Regions from separate parts of the Rhodoplanes sp. SY1 genome, predicted to be linked through region 2. Evidence: predicted binding sites of a transcription regulator. Region 2 holds the regulator's gene; each other region holds the start of a gene.
What was found. Region 2 encodes PhoB, which activates phosphate uptake and scavenging genes when phosphate is short. Its sites were predicted from a motif close to TGTCATNNANCTGTCAT; they were not measured.

Region 1 (4,695 bases), on a different contig from region 2:
CGAGAAGGGGGTTCGACGATGTCGGACTACGAGCGTCAAACGATCGGGGCGGCCTACGGGACGGTGCCGCGTGCCGAGGCCGCGGCCATCGACGCCGGCCTGCGCGCCTACATGCTGCGCGTCTACAACTACATGGTCCTGGGCCTCGCGATCACCGGCCTCGCCGCCCTCGGCATCTACATGCTGTCGGTCACGGGCGACCCGGCCTCCGCGGCCCGCGCGGTGATGCGCGGCGGCGTCGAGGGCCCGGCCCGCATCGGCAGCATGTACCTGACCCCGATCGGCTACGCGGTGTTCGTCTCGCCGCTCAAGTGGCTCGTGATGCTGGCCCCGCTCGGCCTCGTCTTCGCGCTGTCCTTCGGCGTCGAGCGCATGCGCCCGGCGACCGCCCAGATGCTGTTCTGGGTCTATGCCGCGCTGGTCGGCCTGTCGCTCGGCTCGATCTTCATGGTGTTCACCCACACCTCGATCGTGCGGGTGTTCTTCATCACGGCGGCCTCGTTCGGCGCGCTCAGCCTGTGGGGCTACACGACCCAGCGCGACCTGTCGGGCATGGGCTCGTTCCTGATCATGGGCCTGTTCGGCATCATCATCGCGAGCCTGGTGAACATCTTCCTCGGCTCGACCATGATGCAGTTCATCATCTCGGTGATCGGCGTGCTGGTCTTCGCCGGCCTCACCGCCTACGACACCCAGCGCCTGAAGAACGAGTACATCTACGGCGCCATGGAGGGCGAGGTGATGGAGCGCTCCGCCATCATGGGCGCGCTGTCGCTCTACCTGAACTTCATCAACCTCTTCACCATGCTGCTGCAGCTCTTCGGGCAGCGCGAGGAGTGACGCCGCGGCTGGACGCGAGCGTCGACCGACCGACCGGGGCCGCCACGCGGCCCCGGTTCGTTTTTAGACGCCAGGGCTACGCGCGGTCCGCCGCGTAGCCCTCCGAAGGGCCTGCGCGAAGAGAAAATCCGTTTACGACGTCGCCCGATGGCGAAAATGTCATGCGGCGCGACGCCCCGGCGGGCTTCACCGCGACGCGCCGGCGTCCTACATTCCGGCCAGGTTTGATGGGTGCGGGCTCCCCCCGAGCCCGCCCTCGGGTGGACAGAAAGGATCTTCCCCCATGTCGGACTTCGATCGCCATACCATCGCGTCCCGCGGCTATGCGGGCGACCGCGCCGCCGCGGTCGACCAGGGCCTGCGCGCCCACATGATCACCGTCTACAACTACATGGCGCTCGGCGTGGCGCTCACCGGCATCACGGCGTGGCTGACCTATCAGCTCGCCGTGGTCACCGACGCGGCCGGCAACATCACCGGCCTGACGGCGTTCGGGCAGACGCTGTTCGGCAGCCCGCTGATGTGGGTGCTGGTGCTCGCCCCGCTCGGGTTGGTGTTCTTCCTGAGCTTCCGCATCAACAGCCTGCAGGCCGGCACGGCCCGCACGCTGTTCTTCGTCTATGCCGGCCTGCTCGGCCTGTCGCTCGCCTCGATCTTCATGGTCTACACGGCGGCGTCGATCACCCGGGTGTTCTTCATCTCGGCCGCCGCCTTCGGCGCGCTGAGCCTGTGGGGCTACACGACCCAGAAGGACCTCTCGGGCATGGGCTCGTTCCTGATCATGGGCCTGTTCGGCCTGATCATCGCGAGCCTGGTCAACATGTTCCTGAAGTCGAGCGGGCTCGACTGGGCGCTGTCGGTCGCCGGCGTGCTGATCTTCGCCGGGCTCACCGCCTGGGACACCCAGAAGATCAAGGAGATGTACGACGTGAACGACGACGGCACGCTGGCCGGCCGCAAGGCCGTGATGGGCGCGCTCTCGCTCTATCTCGACTTCATCAACCTGTTCCTGATGCTGCTCCGCTTGGTCGGCGACCGCCGCTGACGCGGCCGGCAGCACCCAAGACACGCTCCCGAGACGAAACGCCCCGGCCTTGCGCCGGGGCGTTTTCGTTTCCGAGACCGCGCGGTCGCGGCGTCCGCCCTCAGCTCACCACGCGCAGGCTGACCCGGTCGAGCTCGCGCAGCACGCGGTCGAGCTCGTGTCCGACCTTGACGATCAGCCCGGTCGCCGAGACGACCCGCCAGGCGCCCTGGCGGCGCGACAGCTTGGGATTCTTTTCGATGCGATAGAGCGGCACCTCGGCGGTGCGGCGGAACACCGAGAAGACGGCCCGGTCCTTGTGGAAATCGATGGCGTAGTCGCGCCACTCTCCGGACGCGACCTTGCGGCCATAGAGGCCGAGGATGCGGGAGAGCTCGAACTTGTTGAAGGTGACGCGGGAGGGGGTGGCGGGGAACGCGGCGAGCACCGCTCCCTCGCCCGCGCGGGACTCGCTCGGGTCAGTGTCGCCAAGCTCGAGGCTCATCCGGCTCCTCCTGGTGAGTGTCGTCGTCCCGTCATGATCACCTTCGGGCCGCCGGAGAGCAAGGGCGACCGGGACGACGTCTGGCCGCGGCCCGGGCGGTGCGTGCCGCCCCGCCGCCCCTCCGGCAACGCCGCGGTCACGGCCTCTCACGGACCGATCACGCATTCGTCAATCGCTTCATAAGTTTGCCGGAATTCGGCCGCGCCCCGGCCGGGCCGGGATGCGATCACATCAGCGTCGGCCTAGGGTCCGGTCCGAGAAGAGAACCGGTTCCTCAGCCCCCCAGCCCCCCGGGCTCGTAAGGGCCGGACCCTGGCGTCGATGGACGGAGCGGCTTCGGCCGCCCGTCCGGGATCATCCCGATAGACAGCAAAAGGGCCGGTCCTGCCGGCCCTTCTTTTTTTGTTCCGGCGCGCAGGGCGCGTCGTCAGTGCAGCCGCTCGAAGGCCGCACCGTAGATCGCACCGGGCGCCTTGGCGGTGCCACCCTGGATCAGCACCGCGACCGCGTCGATCTTCTCGCTGATCCGCTCGCTGCGCAGATCCGCGACCGGCACCGACCAGGTGCGCTGCGCCCCGGTCCAGTCGCCGAGCTTCACCCAGCGGCGCACGACGTTGCTGTAGACGATGGTGCGGCCCCGATTCTCGCCGCGGCCGACCGCGACCTCGACGGCCGAGCTGACGCCGAGCAGCCAGACCTCGCCGGTGGTCGCCGGGACGGGGGCACCGGTGCCGGCCGCCACGGCGGGACGCGCGCCCTCGGTGCTCACCGACACCTTGCCGTCGGCGACCGACACGCGCACCGGAACCGACATCGCCATGCCCCGGGCGCGGCCGCGCGTCACCGCGGCCTCGATCGCCGTCCGGTCGCTGCCGAGCGCATGCACCGTGCCGTTGACGACCACCTGCGGCGTGTAGACGGAGCGGTCGCCGCGCGCCTGCGCGTAGGCGGTCTGGCGGGCGGTGTGGCGCGGATCGGCGAGCGTGTCCTTCCAGCCGAGATAATCCCAGTAGGTGATCGGCAGGCTGACCGCGACGAGGGTCGGGTCCGTCTTGAGCTCGGACAGCACCCGGTCGGCGGCCGGGCAGGACGAGCAGCCTTGGCTGGTGAACAGCTCGACCACGGCGCGGACCTGACCACCGAGCGCCGCCGGCAGCGCCGGGCTGGACTGGGCGGAGGAGAGCTGGGGAGCGCCGGCCGACGGCGGCGGTTGTACCGAGAGGGAGCGGGTCGCCGGTGGCGCGGCGGCGGGCGCTTGCGTCACGGGCGCTTGTTGGATCACGGGTGCGTATTGCGTCACGGGTGCCTGGGCGGCGGGCGCCTGGCCCGGAGACGGGGCAGAAGGCTGCGCGCAGGCCGGCGCGATCACGAGGCCGGATCCGATCAGGCCGAGCACGAGACCGCCGGTCCATCGCGCGCGTCTCGTTGTCATGGTCGACCTCGTCATCACATGAGGCGCGTCCGCGGGGGCGGCGCACCGGGCGGTCCGTTGCGACGGACCGGATGTGTTGTCCTCGAAGGGCCTGCGGCGTCCGGAGGGCGCGGGGCGGCGACACGATCGTCGCCGCACGACCTGGATAGTACGGCCTCGGCGTCGGCCGCCACTCACTTCGGAGTGAGGCCGTGTTTGCGCGTAGCCACACAGGATTGCACCGAATCGATCGGCGATTCGCGCGGCGATTCGATTCGGGTCGTGGACGATCGGCCGCCGCGCGAGCACGACGGCCGATCGGTGATGCGGTCCGCCGATCAGGCAGCGAGCTGGCGCAGCACGTAGTGCAGGATGCCGCCGTTGCGGAAGTACTCGAGCTCGTCGAGCGTGTCGATCCGACAGATCAGCGGCACCTTCTTCACCTTGCCGTTGCCCATGGTGATCTCGGCCGTGAGCGTCTGGCGCGGCTTCAGATCGGCGCCGAGACCGCGCAACGTGACCCGCTCGTCTCCCTTCAGCCCGAGCGACTGCCACGAGGTGCCCTCCTCGAAGACGAGGGGGACGACGCCCATGCCGATCAGGTTGGAGCGGTGGATGCGCTCGAACGACTGCGCGATCACAGCCCGGATGCCGAGCAGCACCGTTCCCTTGGCGGCCCAGTCACGCGACGAGCCGGTGCCGTACTCCTTGCCGGCGAACACCACGAGCGGGACATTCTCGCTCTTGTAGCGCATCGCCGCGTCGTAGATCGGCATCTGCTCCTTCGACGGGTAGTGGATCGTCACGCCGCCTTCGACGCCCGGCACCATCTGGTTCTTGATGCGGATGTTGGCGAAGGTGCCGCGCATCATCACCTCGTGATTGCCGCGGCGCGTGCCGTACTGGTTGAAGTCG
Region 2 (4,695 bases):
CCCGCAACAAGGCCGAGCTCGAGGAGATCGTGGTGACCAGCCTCAAGCGGGCCGGCCTGTTCGAGGAGGTGAAGGACCGGCTCGGCGATTCCGGCACCAGCCTGTCGGGCGGCCAGCAGCAGCGGCTCTGCATCGCCCGCGCCATCGCGGTGAGCCCGGAGGTCATCCTGATGGACGAGCCGTGCTCGGCCCTCGATCCGATCGCCACCGCGAAGATCGAGGAGCTGATGGACGAGCTGCGCGAGAACTACACGATCGTCATCGTCACCCACTCGATGCAGCAGGCGGCCCGGGTGTCGCAGCGCACCGCCTTCTTCCATCTCGGCGTGCTGGTCGAGATCGGCGTCACCAGCGACATCTTCACCACGCCGAAGGACCGGCGGACCCAGGACTACATCACGGGTCGCTTCGGGTGACCGCCGTGGCGGCGGACGAAGACGACGACCGAGAAACCGACGTTCCGGAGAATCCCCCGATGGGCGAACATACCCACAAGGCCTTCGACACCGACCTGCAGGATCTCGCCCGCATGGTCGCCGAGATGGGCGGCATGGCGGAGCAGCAGATCTCCGACGCCACCGAGGCGCTCGACCGCCGCGATCTCGCGGCCGCCCAGCTCGTGGTCGCCGCCGACTCGCGCATCGACGCGCTGCAGCGCGAGATCGAGGCCAAGGCGGTGCTCACCATCACGCGCCGCCAGCCGATGGCGGTCGACCTGCGCGACATCGTCGCGGCGATGCGCATCTCCAACGATCTCGAGCGGATCGGCGACCTCGCCAAGAACATCGCCAAGCGGGTCGTCGTGCTCGATCACGAGTTCCGCGCCCAGCAGGTGATGCGCGGCGTCCAGCACATGACCGAGCTGGTGCTGTCGCAGATCAAGGACGTGCTCGACGCCTACGCGCGGCGCGACCTGCAGAAGGCGGTCGCCGTGTGGCGGGCCGACGAGGAGATCGACGCCGTCAACAACTCGCTGTTCCGCGAGCTCCTCACCTACATGATGGAGGATCCGCGCAACATCGGCATCTGCATCCACCTCCTGTTCTGCGCCAAGAACATCGAGCGGATGGGCGATCACGCCACCAACATCGCCGAGTCGGTCTACTACATGATCGAGGGCAAGTCGCTCCTCGACGAGCGCCCGAAGAGCGACACGACGTCGAGCACCGTGGTTCCGTTCGACGCCTGACGGACACGCGCCTCCGCCGCCGGGCGACCGCTATTCCCGAGAGGACCTTGAAGCCGATGGCCGCGCGCATTCTGATCGTCGAGGACGAGGAGCCGCTGACGCTGCTCCTGCGCTACAATCTCGAGGCCGAGGGCTACGCGGTCGACGCCGCCGGCCGCGGCGACGACGCCGATCTCCGTCTCAAGGAGAGCCCCCCGGATCTCGCCATCGTCGACTGGATGCTGCCCGGCCTGTCCGGCATCGAGCTGATCAGGCGGTTGCGCGCCCGCACCGAGACGCAGCAGCTCCCGGTGATCATGCTCACGGCGCGCGGCGAGGAGGGCGAGCGGGTGCGCGGCCTCGCCACCGGCGCCGACGACTACATCGTCAAGCCGTTCTCGGTGCCGGAGCTGCTCGCCCGCATCCGCGCGCTGCTCCGCCGCACCAAGCCGGAGCGGGTCGCGTCGGTGCTGACCGCCGGCGACATCGAGCTCAACCGCGACAAGAAGCGGGTGGCGCGGGCGGGGCGTGACGTGCCGCTCGGCCCGACCGAGTTCCGTCTGCTCGAGTTCCTGATGGAGAACCCGGGCCGCGTTTTTTCACGCGAGCAGCTTCTCGATCGGGTGTGGGGCCGCGACGTCTATATCGACGAGCGCACCGTCGACGTGCATGTCGGCCGGCTGCGCAAGGCGCTCAATCGCGGCCAGCGTTCCGACCCGATCCGCACCGTGCGGGGCGCCGGCTACGCCCTCAACGACCGCTACGGCGGCGCCGAGGCGTGACGCCCAGGGCGTGATACCTGCGACGTGATACCTGCGGCGTGACACCGCGAGCGGCGGCGCGAGCCGCCGCAGCTCACCGGCTCGAATGCCTCGCGGGGCACTCGCGAACGGCGTGCGCCCCCGACATCGCGCGGAATGCATCGGCGACATGGCCGGACTGCGGGGCCGCAGGCCGCCGCGCGATCCCGCAACGACGTCATCCGGCGCACACCGTCTCGTCGTCCGGCGCAGGGCGTTTCGGCGGCCGGCTGGGCCGGACGCCGTTCTCGTCGCGGATCAGATCCGCCCGAGGCGCTTGTCGCGGCGCCGGTCGACCGGCTGATAGGCGATCCGCGCGTGGTAGCCGCAATAGGGCAGCCCCTCGCTGGTCCGGCCGCCGCAGAAGAAGAAGTCGGTCGAGCCGGGATCGCCGACCGGCCAGCGGCACTTGCCCTCGCCGAGCTCGAGCAGCGTGCAGCGCTGGCCCATCGGCACCACATTGGCGACCGCCTCGACCTCCTGCTCGTACTCGACCTCGTAGACGGGGGCGCGCGCCAGCGCCGTGTTGCCGCGCATCGCCGGCCGCGCGACGCGCAGCACCGGCGCCGCCGCGCGCGGCTTCCTGGCCCGCGGCACCGCCGCCGCGGGACTCTTGGCGCGCCCGGACAGGCCCAGCCGGTGAACCTTACCGATCACCGCATTGCGTGTGATTCCACCGAGCTCGACGGCGATCTGGCTCGCTGAGAGACCGTCGTTCCAAAGCTTCTTGAGAAGTTCCACGCGCTCGTCGGTCCACATGTGTTCCTCTTCGCCCCGTGGCGCGAGATCACTCTCGTCGAATCCGTCATCGCCGCGCGGCGGTGCCTCTCCACCGGCGGGTACGCAGGAACAGACGTGAAACTTAGAGAGCAGTCCGCCGCACGAGATGTCGTATGATAGCGAAGAAAACGCTACAATATCGCGCGAGTCCCCCGCAAGAGTCCCCAGTATTGCATCCACAATTCATGGCCCTTTCGAGTCCGTACGTGCGATGACGGATGCGGCGCGTCCGGTTGACACCGGGCGGCCCGGACCTAAAATGTACCGTCCGTGCCGCCCCCGAGGCGGCACGATTCATTTCGTGGGCCGCTCGATTCACGAGTCGCCATAAGAAGTTCGGCCATGTCGCATCTGCTGCCGACCTACGCGCGCGCTGACCTCGCCTTCGAGCGAGGCGAGGGCGCGTGGCTCGTCTCCACCACGGGCGAGCGCTACCTCGATTGTCACTGCGGCGTCGCCGTGAACGCCCTCGGCCACGCCCATCCGGTGCTGGTCGACGCGCTCAAGGCGCAGGCCGAGAAGGTGTGGCACGTCTCCAACCTGTTCCGCGTGCCCGACGCCGAGCGCCTCGCGGCGCGCCTGTGCGCGGCGAGCTTCGCGGACCTGGTGTTCTTCTGCAATTCCGGCGCCGAGGCGATGGAAGGCGCGATCAAGGTCGCGCGCAAGTACCACGCGGCGAACGGCGCGCCGGAGCGCGACCGCATCGTCACGTTCGAGGGCGCCTTCCACGGCCGCACGCTGGCGACGCTCGCGGCCGGCGGCCAGAAGAAATACATGGAGGGCTTCGGCCCGCCGCCCGGCGGCTTCGATCAGGTGCCCTACGGCGATCTCGACGCCGTGAAGGCGGCGATCGGCCCGCAGACGGCGGCGATCCTGGTCGAGGCCGTGCAGGGCGAGGGCGGCGTGCGGGTCGGCACCCCGCAGTTCCTCCGCGGCCTGCGCGAGATCTGCGACCAGAACGGCCTCCTCCTGGTGTTCGACGAGGTGCAGACCGGCATGGGCCGCACCGGCCCGCTGTTCGCGCATCAGGGCGTCGGCGTCACGCCCGACGTGATGGGCGTCGCCAAGGCGCTCGGCGGCGGCTTCCCGGTCGGCGCGGTGCTGTGCACGGCGGAGGCCGGCAAGGGCATGACGGTCGGCACCCACGGCTCGACCTTCGGGGGCAATCCGCTCGCGGTCGCGGCCGGCAACGCCGTGCTCGACGTGATGCTGGCGCCCGGCTTCCTGGAGGCCGCGCAGCACAAGGCGCTGCTGCTCAAGCAGCGGCTCGCCGAGGTGGTGGACCGGCATCCGACCATCGTCCGCGAGGTGCGCGGCGCGGGCCTGCTGCTCGGCCTCGCCTGCGTGGTGCCGAACAACGAGCTGATCACGGCGCTGCGCGAGGAGAAGCTCCTCGCCGTGGCCGCCGGCGATAACGTGGTACGCATTCTGCCGCCCCTGATCATCGACGAGACCGAGATCGCCGAGGCGGTGGACCGGATCGATCGGGCCGCGACCCGTCTCGAGCGCGCCGCCGGGGCCGCGCAAGGCGTCGCGCCAAAACTCGAAGGACTGAAGGGGTGAGCGGAGTTCGGCACTTTCTCGACCTGATCGACATCCCGCGGCCGGAGCTGCGGCGGATGCTCGATTCCAGCCTCGCCATGAAGGCGGCGCGCAAGGCCAATGGTCACGCGGCGCCGCTCGCCGGTAAGATGCTGGCCATGATCTTCGACCGGCCGTCGACCCGCACCCGGGTGTCGTTCGACGTGGCGATGCGCCAGCTCGGCGGCGAGACGATCGTGCTGCACGGCAACGAGCTGCAGATCGGCCGTGGCGAGACCATCGCCGACACGGCCAAGGTGCTGTCGCGCTACGTCGACGCCATCATGATCCGCACCCTCGATCACGAGAAGGTGCAGGAGCTGGCGCACGAGGCGACCATCCCGGTGATCAACGGCCTCACCAAGC
Region 3 (4,695 bases), on a different contig from region 2:
AGCCGGTCCTGGGTGGTCGCGAGAATCTTCGGGTCGGGCAGGACGGGCTTTCGAGCCGACAGGAACGTCGCCGTCTCGGCCGGGACGTTCTCGAACTCGTAGGTGACCACGTCGACGTCGTTGGCGAAGCGGTCGAGCGCCTCCTTGTCGGTGTAGTCGGCCTCGGTCACCCGGCGCACCACGTCGAAGGCGCAGGACTGCGGGTCCGGGCACAGCACGTGGCACTTGAAGCCGAGCCGGCCGGCGGCGAGCGCCAGCATGCGGCCGAGCTGGCCTCCGCCGAGAATCCCGATGGTGGCGTCCGGACCGAGCGGACGCGGCGCGACGATCACGCGGAGGCCTCCTCGGACGGCGCCTCGGCGACCGACTCGGTCTGCCGGCGGCGCCAGGCGTCGAGCCGGTCGGCGAGATCTGCGTCGTGCAGCGCCAGGATGGAGGCCGCGAGCAGCGCCGCGTTGATGGCGCCGGCGCGGCCGATGGCGAGCGTCCCGACCGGCACGCCGGGCGGCATCTGGACGATCGAGTAGAGCGAATCGACCCCCGAGAGCGCCTTCGACTCGACCGGCACGCCGAGCACCGGCAGCGGCGTCATCGCCGCCGTCATGCCGGGCAGGTGGGCGGCGCCGCCGGCGCCGGCGATGATCACCTGAAAGCCTTCCGCCTTGGCGCCCTTGGCGAAGGCGACCAGCCGGTCGGGCGTGCGGTGGGCCGAGACGATGCGGGTGACGTGGCCGACGCCGAGCGCGGCGAGCGTCTCGGCGGCGTGCCGCATGGTGGCCCAGTCGGACTGGCTGCCCATGATGATGGCGACCGGGGTCGCGGCCACGGCTCTCTCGGACAATGGCTCTCTCGGACAAGGAAGGACCGCCGCGCGGTCGACGCGCGGGTTTTATCGGCTGGGGTAACGGGCGGCAAGCGAGCCGGTCGGCCGAACGCGCCGAAACGGCCGTCGCTTCGGCCGGAGTCGCGAATCACGTACAGCGGAGAGCATCACAGGGCGCGCGGCGGCCGGGACATGCGGGGCAAGACGGCGGAACGGCAGACGCAGCGGACCGGGGCGGCCGGCCGAAAGCCGGCGCCGACGCGGCCGCCCGAGGAGCCGTCGACCCCGCTCGCCGCTGCCGTCCGCAAAGCGCCGGGGCGATCGCAGCCGGGCCGGCTTGCCGACGAGGCCGACCGACTCGAGGCGGACGTCGCCAAGACGCTCGCCCGCGAGGTCGCCCGGCTCGAGGCCGAGCTGGCCGCGATGCGGGCGCGCCTCGCCGAGCTCGAGGCGCATGCCGATCGCGACCCGCTGACCGGCCTCCTCAACCGCCGCGGCTTCGAGCGCGAGCTCCTCCGCGCGAGTGCCCATGTGCGGCGCTACGGTGGCCGGCTGGTGCTGGTCTATCTCGATCTCGACGGCTTCAAGCCGGTCAACGACACCCACGGCCACGCCGCCGGCGACGCCGTGCTGCAGGCCGTCGCGGCGGTGCTGCAGGGCCATGTCCGCGCCTCGGATCTCGTCGCCCGGCTCGGCGGTGACGAGTTCGCGGTGCTCTTGTGGAACCTCTCGGACCCCGATGCCGAGACCAAGGCGGCCATGCTGGAAACCATGATCGCGGCCGCCCGGGTGCCGTGGCGGGAGGGCGAGATCGCGGTCGGCGCCTCGGCCGGCACGGCCGCACTGACCGATCCGGACGCCGCCGCCGAGGCGCTCGCCCGCGCCGACGCCGCGATGTATGCGCGCAAGCGCCGGCGGAGTGGCCGGGGCGGCTAGCGCCGGCTTGTCGTCGAGCGCTGTGACCGTGTCCCGGACGCGCTGCAGCGCGAAGCGATGCGGCGCGAGCCGGGACCGAGGGGCCGCCGGCTCGGACCTTCGATCGTCTGGTCCGTCGCGAACTTCTCGCCGTGCCTCCCCTGGGCCCCGGCTCTGCGGGGTGTCGGGCTGCGCCCGCCACCCCTTGTCCGGGGCACGCCGAGCACGGGGGCAGGCAGCATGACGACAGCCGGCCGCCGATCAGGCGATGATGTCGGGCGTCATCTGGTCTTCGATGAAGGAGATCCGGTCTTTCAACCAGAGTTTGCGCTTCTTGAGGCGCTGCACCTGGAGGATGTCGGAGCCGGGCGTGTCCTGCAGGACCGAGATCGCGACGTCGAGGTCGCGATGCTCCTGGCGCAGGCGCTCGAGCTGTCCCTTGAGGTCGGCTTCGTTCTCGTTCATCGGACCGCGTTCGCCACCGGACGGTCGGTCACCGGACCGTCGGGGACCGTGGGACCGCTGCACTGGCCGCGGTCCTGTCATGCCCGGGTCGAACGTGATCGCGGCCTGTCGCCGCATGTATCGCCCGGCAGCGTCGTTTTTTCAAGTTTCACAGGGCGGCCCGACTCGATCACGGCAACGATCACGAAACGGTGTCGTGCGGGGCGGTGTCGATCCTCGTCGACACCAAAGTGTCATCGTGGCAGACTGTCAACGTCAGGCAGCAATCTGACATGAGGAGAAAAGGCACATGGCCACGCTCTCGCTTGCTGAACTCGAACAACGGCACCGGATGCTGGAAGCGGAACTCAATGATGCGCTCCAGCATCCGTCAGTCGATGATCTCCAGCTCGCCGAGTTGAAGCGTCGGAAACTGCAGCTCAAGGACGCCATCGTTCGGATGCAGCACCTGAGCAGCGTACACTGAGGATTAGTTCGGAATAATTCATCGTTGTGTTTGGTAGATCCGCCGGCTCTCGGAAACGAGGCCGGCGGTTCTCTTTTTGAGAAGCAGCTCGTGCGCGACCGGTGGGGCGATCGTCTGCGCATCTGTCGTGCCCGACTGCTGCGATCGACGATCCGAAGACGTCAGATCTTGCGCAGCTCGGCCGCTGCCCGCGCCAGGATCTCGACGATCCGGGCCTCCGTCTCGGCGTCGCGACCGAACCGCTCTGCGGCGATGTCGCGCAGATTGTCGACCGCCGCATCGACCAGGCGGGACACGCGCGGGCCGCGCCCGCCGTCCTCGCGCTCGGCCCGCTGCCGCCAGCGCTCGGCCTTCTCGCCGATGGCCGCGAGTCGCTCCAGCACGGCGTCGACCACGGCCTGATTCTCGGCCAGATGGGCGCGGCCATCGTCCGTGATGGTGTACAGTTTCTTGCTGCCCTCGGTCTGCGCCGTGACGTGACCCGCCTCCTCCAGGAAGGTCAGGGTCGGGTAGACCATGCCGGGACTCGGCGCGTACCAGCCGCCGGTCTTCTCTTCCAGGACCTTGATGATCTCGTAGCCGTGGCGCGGCTGCTCGGCGATGAGAGCGAGCGCCAGCAGGCGGAGGTCGCCCTGTGCCAGCATGCGCCCGACCCGGGCGAAGTCGCCGCCGCCGCGGCCGCCGAAGCCGGGCCCGCCGCCGAAGCGGCCGCGGCCGGAGCGGCCGCCGCCGTGCTGGCCCGCCGCCCAATGGTCCGGGTGCAGGTCGTCCCGCTCGGCGTGCAACGCGCCGTGCCGGTCGTGGTGTCCCTTCCGGTGCGGCCCGTGATGGCGCGCGTGGTGGCCCCCGTGATGTCCCGCTCCGTGTCCCGCCCTATGCCCCTCTCGGGGGTCGCAATGGTGGTCGTGCATCGTGCTCTCCTTCTCAAGATATATCGTGAGATAGAACGGATCGCGCTATACCACAAGATATATCTAACATATTTTTCCAGGGCCTCTTCGGATGCACTTGCGAACGCGCACCGGGACTGGTTCGCTGGGCGCGCGAGGAACTCACAAGGAGATAAAAATGCGCGGGGACGTCTCGCGGCGCCGGGTGCTGGCGCTCGCGACCATCTCGTTTTTCAGTCTCGTGTTTTTTGACCCGGCCGGGGGGTTGTCGAGCGGTCCGGCGATGGCCCAGGACGCGGCCTTTCCGACCCGGCCCGTCACCCTGATCGTGCCGTTCCCGGCCGGCGGCGGCAACGACGCCACGGCCCGGGTGGTCGCCGACAAGATGTCGGGGGCGCTCGGCCAGCAGGTGATCGTCGACAACCGCGGCGGCGGCGGCGGCAATATCGGGACCCGGGCGGTCGCCCGCGCGGTGCCGGACGGGTACACGCTGCTGCTCGGCTACACCGGGACGCTGTCGATCAATCCGAGCGTCTACCGCAACGCCGGCTACGATCCCCGCAAGGACTTCGCCCCGATCGGTATGATCGGGGTGTCGCCGAGCGTCTTCGTGGTCAATCCCAAGGTCGCGGCGACGTCGATCGCGGAGTTCATCACGCTCGCCAAGGCGACCCCCGGCAAGCTCGACTACGCCTCGTCGAGCGCCGGCACGGTCGGCCACATCATGGCGGAGCTGTTCGCCAAGGAGGCCGGCATCAAGCTGTCGCACATCCCCTACAAGGGGACGGCACCGGCCCTGAACGACCTCGTCGGCGGCCACGTGTCGATGATGATCGTGCCGATCGTCCCGGTGCTCGGCAACGTCAAGGGCGGCACGCTGCGCGCGCTCGGGGTGACGAGCAAGACGCGCAGCGCCCTGTTGCCCGACGTCCCGGCCGTCGCCGAGGCGGGCCTGCCGGGCTTCTCGGCCGAGCTTCATTACGGCCTGCTGGCGCCGGCCGGCACGCCGCCCGCCGTGGTGGCGAAGCTCAACGCGGCGCTGAACGCGGCGCTCGCCAACCCCGACGTGAAGGCCCGCTTCGCGGCCGAGGGGCTCGAGCCGCGGCCGATCACGCCGCAGCAATACGCCGACGCCA
Region 4 (4,695 bases), on a different contig from region 2:
GGCGAGCTTTTGGGCGCAGGCGCGCCCGAGCCCGCGGCTGGAGGCGCAGACGATGGCGGTGCGGCCGGCGAGTCCGAGATCCATGGCGGTCGTCCTGCGGCGAAGGTCCTGACGATCGGGCGGCGGAGCGCCGCGATGCCGAGACCAGATACCAGGAGACGACCGGCCGCAAGAGGCGGCCCGCGATGGCCCGTGACGCCCCGGTTCAGCGCGCCGGCGTGTTGGTGCCGTTGCGCGGCATGCCGTTCATGATGTCGGGCGTGCCCATGCCGTTGAGCGAGGGCGTCGAGGTGCCGGACCCGCTGGCGGCCGAGCTGTTCGGCAGGGTCGGGCCGACCGACGCGCCGGTGGTGCCGCGGCCGGTCGGCGTCGTCGCCGTGCCCGGGCTGTTCAGCCCCTGGCCGGGATGCGCCGGGCCGGGCGCGATCGGGGTGCCGCCCGTCGACACCGAGCCGGTCGAGGGGACGCCGGCGCTCGGCGTGCCGCTCGGCGCGATCCCGGAGCTGCCCGAGCCGGTTCCGGTCGCGGCGCCACCGGCCGCGCCTCCCGCCGCGCCTCCCGAGGCCCCGCCTGCGGCTCCCCCGCCGGCCGCTCCACCCCCGGCTCCGCCGCCGCCACCACCACCACCCTGGGCCATGGCGAGGGTCGAGCCTCCCGCAAGGGCGAGCGCGGCGAGCGCCGCGAGCGCGGCGGTGCGCGCCGAAGAGGTCCGGGTCGAAGAGGTCCGGGTCGAAACGTGTCGTGTGAGGCTGGTCCGCATGGGTCGCTCCCGCCCGCTGGAAATTTGTCCTGAGGGGCCAAGTCGGCCCATCCGGACAGGTTCCGTGCGACCCGGAACGACGGTAGCGGAGCGCGCGATCAGACGGCGCGGCTGTCGGCCTCGACCCTGATTTCGTTGCCGCGCCACTCGAAGGACTGGCCCAGGAGGCCGTCGAGCCACAGCGCCGGCAGCATCAGATCGCGCAGCAGGCCGTGCAGCGGATACCAGCGGCCGACATGCCAGCCGGCGGCGCGGGCCAGCACCATCTCGGCGCCGTACCAGGCGAGCCAGAACAGCACCAGGAGCGGCAGCACCGGGCCGTCCAGCGCGGCGACCGCGATCGCCAAGGCGAGGCCCGGAAACACGCCGCCGGTGAGAATCTCGGGCAGGAACCAGCCCGGGAAGCAGGCGCGCCGCAGCCGCGCCCAGCGCGATTGCCGGCGCCACACCTCGGCGGCGCGGCGGCGGCCGAGCGGCTGCTCGAACGGCGCGTCGGCGAGGCGGACCTTCAGGCCGAGCCCGCGCACCACCTTGGTCGAGGCGGCATCCTCGGCGACCTCGGCGCCGAGCGCCTCGAGGCCGCCGCCGGCTTCCAGCACGTCGCGGCGCCAGAACAGCGTCTTGCCCTGGGCGAAGCCGAGCCCGATCGTGTCGGCGACATACTGGGCGCGCGCCTGATAGGTGTTGAGGAAGGCGCATTCGACCTCGGCCCAGAAGCCGTCCGGCCGGCTGCCGATCGGCGGCGCGCAGACGAGGCCGGTGTCGGCCCGCCAGGTCGCCAGCAGCCGCTGCAGATAGTCGGCCGGCAGCAGCACGTTGGAGTCGGCGAGCACGATCCAGTCGTGGCGCGCCGCGTGCCAGCCTTTCACGCAGTTGTTGAGCTTGGGATTGCTGCTGACCGGATCGTTGCCGATCAGCAGCCGCGCCGGAACCTGCGGATGCCGCGCCATCAGCGTCTCGACCAGCGGGATCACCGGGTCCGACGGAGAGGCGACACAGAACAGAATCTCGTAGTCGGGATAATCGAGCCGGAATGTCGAGGCGAGCGTCTCCTCGATGAAGTTCTCGATGCCGCACACCGGCCGCACGACCGTGACGGGTGGTGTTCCGGGCATCGGCGCCAGCGGGCGCGAGGGCGCGCGGCAGCGCCACGATGCGATGGCGACGCTCGCGACATGCACGAGCACGGTCAGGCCGCAGAAGGCGACAGCGAGTCCGAGGAGTGTCATGTCCGGCGACTACAACGCCTGCATGACGATGCGATGACGGCACCACCGATCGGATGCGGCTCACCTCGGGTGCGGTTCACAGACGCCGTGCGGTGCGTCATCGAACCGCAACAGGACTCTGTCAGAACCCGGAAATGTTCACGATCATTGATGCGATCATTGAAGGGGGCGGGGCGTGACGGAGAACGGATTGCGGCGCTTCCGCACATTGTTCATCTCGGACGTCCATCTCGGAACCCGCGGCTGCCAGGCCGACAAGCTGCTCGACTTTCTCCGCTGGCACGAGGCCGACACGGTCTATCTGGTCGGCGACATCGTCGACGGCTGGCACCTGAAGTCGAGCTGGTACTGGCCGCAGGCCCACAACGACGTCGTCCAGAAGCTCCTGCGCAAGGGCCGCAAGGGCGCCCGCATGATCTACGTGCCGGGCAATCACGACGAGTTCCTGCGCGGCTATTACGGCACGCATTTCGGCGGCATCGAGGTGGTCGAGCACGCCATCCACGAGACGCCCGACGGCCGGCGTTATCTGGTCATCCACGGCGACCTGTTCGATTTCGTCATCTCGCAGGCGCGCTGGCTGGCGCTGCTCGGCGACAAGGCCTACGATCTCGCCATCACGCTCAACCGCCTCGTCAACGGGCTGATGCGGCGGCTCGGCTTCGGCTACTGGTCGTTCTCCAAGTGGGCGAAGCTGAAGGTGAAGAACGCCGTCAACTACATCGGCGACTTCGAGAAGACGCTCGCCGCGGAGGCGCAGCACCACGGCGTCGACGGCGTGATCTGCGGCCACATCCATCACGCCATCATGCACGAGAGCTTCGGCACCCACTACATCAATTGCGGCGATTGGGTGGAGAGCTGCACCGCGGTGGCCGAGCATTTCGACGGCCGGTTCGAGATCATCTCCTGGACGAAGCGGCTGGAGAGCGTCGAGCCCGAGCCGGCGACGATCGCGGCTCAGGCCGCGTGATCGCGTCGCCGCAGCGGTCGTCCTGATCATTATCGCTCTTCCGGAGTTGCCGATGTCGCAGTCGCGTCCCGACACCATCGCGGATCCCGAACGCCACGTGATGGAGAAGGCCTATGCCCGCTGGGCGCCGCTCTACGACATGGTGTGCGGGCCGATCTTCGAGAGCGGCCGGCGCGCCGCCGCGGAGGCCGCCCGCCGGGTCGGCGGCCGGGTTCTCGAGGTCGGAGTGGGGACGGGGCTCTCGTTCTCCGACTACGATCATTCGACTCGCGTCGTCGGCATCGACATGTCGGCCCCGATGGTCGCCAAGGCGGAGGCGCGGCTCGCCACCGGGCGGTTCCCGCACGTCGAATCCGTCATGGTGATGGATGCGACCGACCTCGCCTTCGAGGCCCGGACGTTCGACTGCGTCGTCGCGCAGTTCGTGATCACGCTGGTCGCGGATCCGGAGCGCGTGCTCGACGAATGCGCCCGCGTGGTGCGGCCGGGCGGCGAGATCATCCTGGTCAACCATCTCTATTCGGAGAAGGGGCTGACCGCCGTGCTGGAGCGCCTGCTCGCGCGCCCGGCGCGAAAAATGGGGCTGCGGCCGGAGTTCCCGTTCGCCCGGCTCGCCACCTGGGCGGAGCGGCACGGCGCCGTCGCGCTGATCGAGCGGCGGCCGATCAAGCCGCTCGGCATCTACACGCTGGTGCGCTTCCGCCGTCTGCCCGATCAGGCCGCGCGCGCCGCGGCGTAGCTTGTCGCAGCCAATTCCGCTCGTCCCCGCGAAGGCGGGGACCAAGGGCGACGCGGCAGAGCGATCCTGGATCCCCGCCTTCGCCGGGATGAGCGGAGTCAGATGCCGAGGTTGTTTCCGGCAGGCCGGGAGGATCCGGCGCACATCTTGTCGCTTCGGGCGCTGCGGGCTAGGGTCCGGCGCCATGACAACAGACCCCGCCTCGTCCTTCGCTCCGCCCACCATCGCCGACATCGAAGCCGCCGCCGCCCGGATCGAGGGCGTCGCGGTGCGCACGCCGCTCGTCGCCAGCCCGGTGCTCGATCACCTCACCGGCGCGAGAGTCTTCCTCAAGCCGGAGACGCTGCAGCGCACCGGCTCGTTCAAGTTCCGCGGCGCCTACAACACCTGCGCGTCGATCCCGCCGGAGCGCCGCGCCGCCGGCGTCGTCGCCTTCTCGTCCGGCAATCATGCGCAGGGCGTCGCCGCCGCCGCGCAGCTGCTCGGGATCCCGGCGACGATTGTGATGCCGGCCGACTCGCCGAAGAGCAAGCAGGTGCGCACCGCCGGCTACGGCGCCGAGGTGGTGCTGTACGATCGTGACAAGGAGGACCGCGAGGCCATCGCGCGAAAGATCGCGGGCGAGCGCGGCGCGTTCGTGGTGCCGCCCTACGATCATCCGCTGGTGATCGCCGGGCAGGGCACGGTCGGGCGCGAGATCATGATCGATCTCGCGGCGCAGGGGCTCGCGCCCGACATCGTGCTGGTCAACGCCTCGGGCGGCGGGCTCACCGCCGGCACGGCGATCGCCGTCAAGGCGAAGGCGCCGCGGGCACAGATCTACACGGCCGAGCCGGAGGGCTTCGACGACTATGCGCGCTCGCTCGACAGCGGCAAGCGCGAGCGCAACGAACGGACCAGCGGCTCGATCTGCGACGCGCTCCTGATGTCGACGCCGGGCAGCGTGACGTTCCCGCTCAATCTCGGGATGGGAGTGCGGGGCGTGACGGCGAGC

Region 1: the regulator PhoB is predicted to act here: its motif matches at 2,388-2,404, upstream of ABTU92_RS14970 (DUF2794 domain-containing protein).
Region 3: the regulator PhoB is predicted to act here: its motif matches at 2,424-2,440, upstream of ABTU92_RS18250 (YdcH family protein).
Region 4: the regulator PhoB is predicted to act here: its motif matches at 2,012-2,028, upstream of ABTU92_RS01715 (ceramide glucosyltransferase).

The regions. Positions count from the first base shown of each region.
Region 1 covers NZ_JBEOMB010000053.1:22,151-26,845, reverse strand. Annotated here, with positions in the region: gene ABTU92_RS14980 (Bax inhibitor-1/YccA family protein) at 19-840, shown strand; gene ABTU92_RS14975 (Bax inhibitor-1 family protein) at 1,124-1,885, shown strand; gene ABTU92_RS14970 (DUF2794 domain-containing protein) at 1,986-2,369, opposite strand; gene ABTU92_RS14965 (DUF1223 domain-containing protein) at 2,797-3,801, opposite strand; gene acnA (aconitate hydratase AcnA) at 4,119-4,695, opposite strand, start outside.
Region 2 covers NZ_JBEOMB010000100.1:54,737-59,431, forward strand. Annotated here, with positions in the region: gene pstB (phosphate ABC transporter ATP-binding protein PstB) at 1-416, shown strand, start outside; gene phoU (phosphate signaling complex protein PhoU) at 476-1,189, shown strand; gene phoB (phosphate regulon transcriptional regulator PhoB) at 1,246-1,950, shown strand; gene ABTU92_RS22230 (GcrA family cell cycle regulator) at 2,227-2,727, opposite strand; gene ABTU92_RS22235 (aspartate aminotransferase family protein) at 3,091-4,311, shown strand; gene argF (ornithine carbamoyltransferase) at 4,308-4,695, shown strand, end outside.
Region 3 covers NZ_JBEOMB010000068.1:7,703-12,397, reverse strand. Annotated here, with positions in the region: gene ABTU92_RS18270 (5-(carboxyamino)imidazole ribonucleotide synthase) at 1-329, opposite strand, end outside; gene purE (5-(carboxyamino)imidazole ribonucleotide mutase) at 329-799, opposite strand; gene ABTU92_RS18260 (GGDEF domain-containing protein) at 1,016-1,759, shown strand; gene ABTU92_RS18255 (YdcH family protein) at 2,000-2,203, opposite strand; gene ABTU92_RS18250 (YdcH family protein) at 2,493-2,669, shown strand; gene ABTU92_RS18245 (PadR family transcriptional regulator) at 2,831-3,454, opposite strand; gene ABTU92_RS18240 (Bug family tripartite tricarboxylate transporter substrate binding protein) at 3,738-4,695, shown strand, end outside.
Region 4 covers NZ_JBEOMB010000005.1:107,816-112,510, reverse strand. Annotated here, with positions in the region: gene ABTU92_RS01725 (SDR family oxidoreductase) at 1-84, opposite strand, end outside; gene ABTU92_RS01720 (hypothetical protein) at 206-760, opposite strand; gene ABTU92_RS01715 (ceramide glucosyltransferase) at 859-1,989, opposite strand; gene ABTU92_RS01710 (UDP-2,3-diacylglucosamine diphosphatase) at 2,180-2,962, shown strand; gene ABTU92_RS01705 (class I SAM-dependent methyltransferase) at 3,015-3,701, shown strand; gene ABTU92_RS01700 (threonine/serine dehydratase) at 3,886-4,695, shown strand, end outside.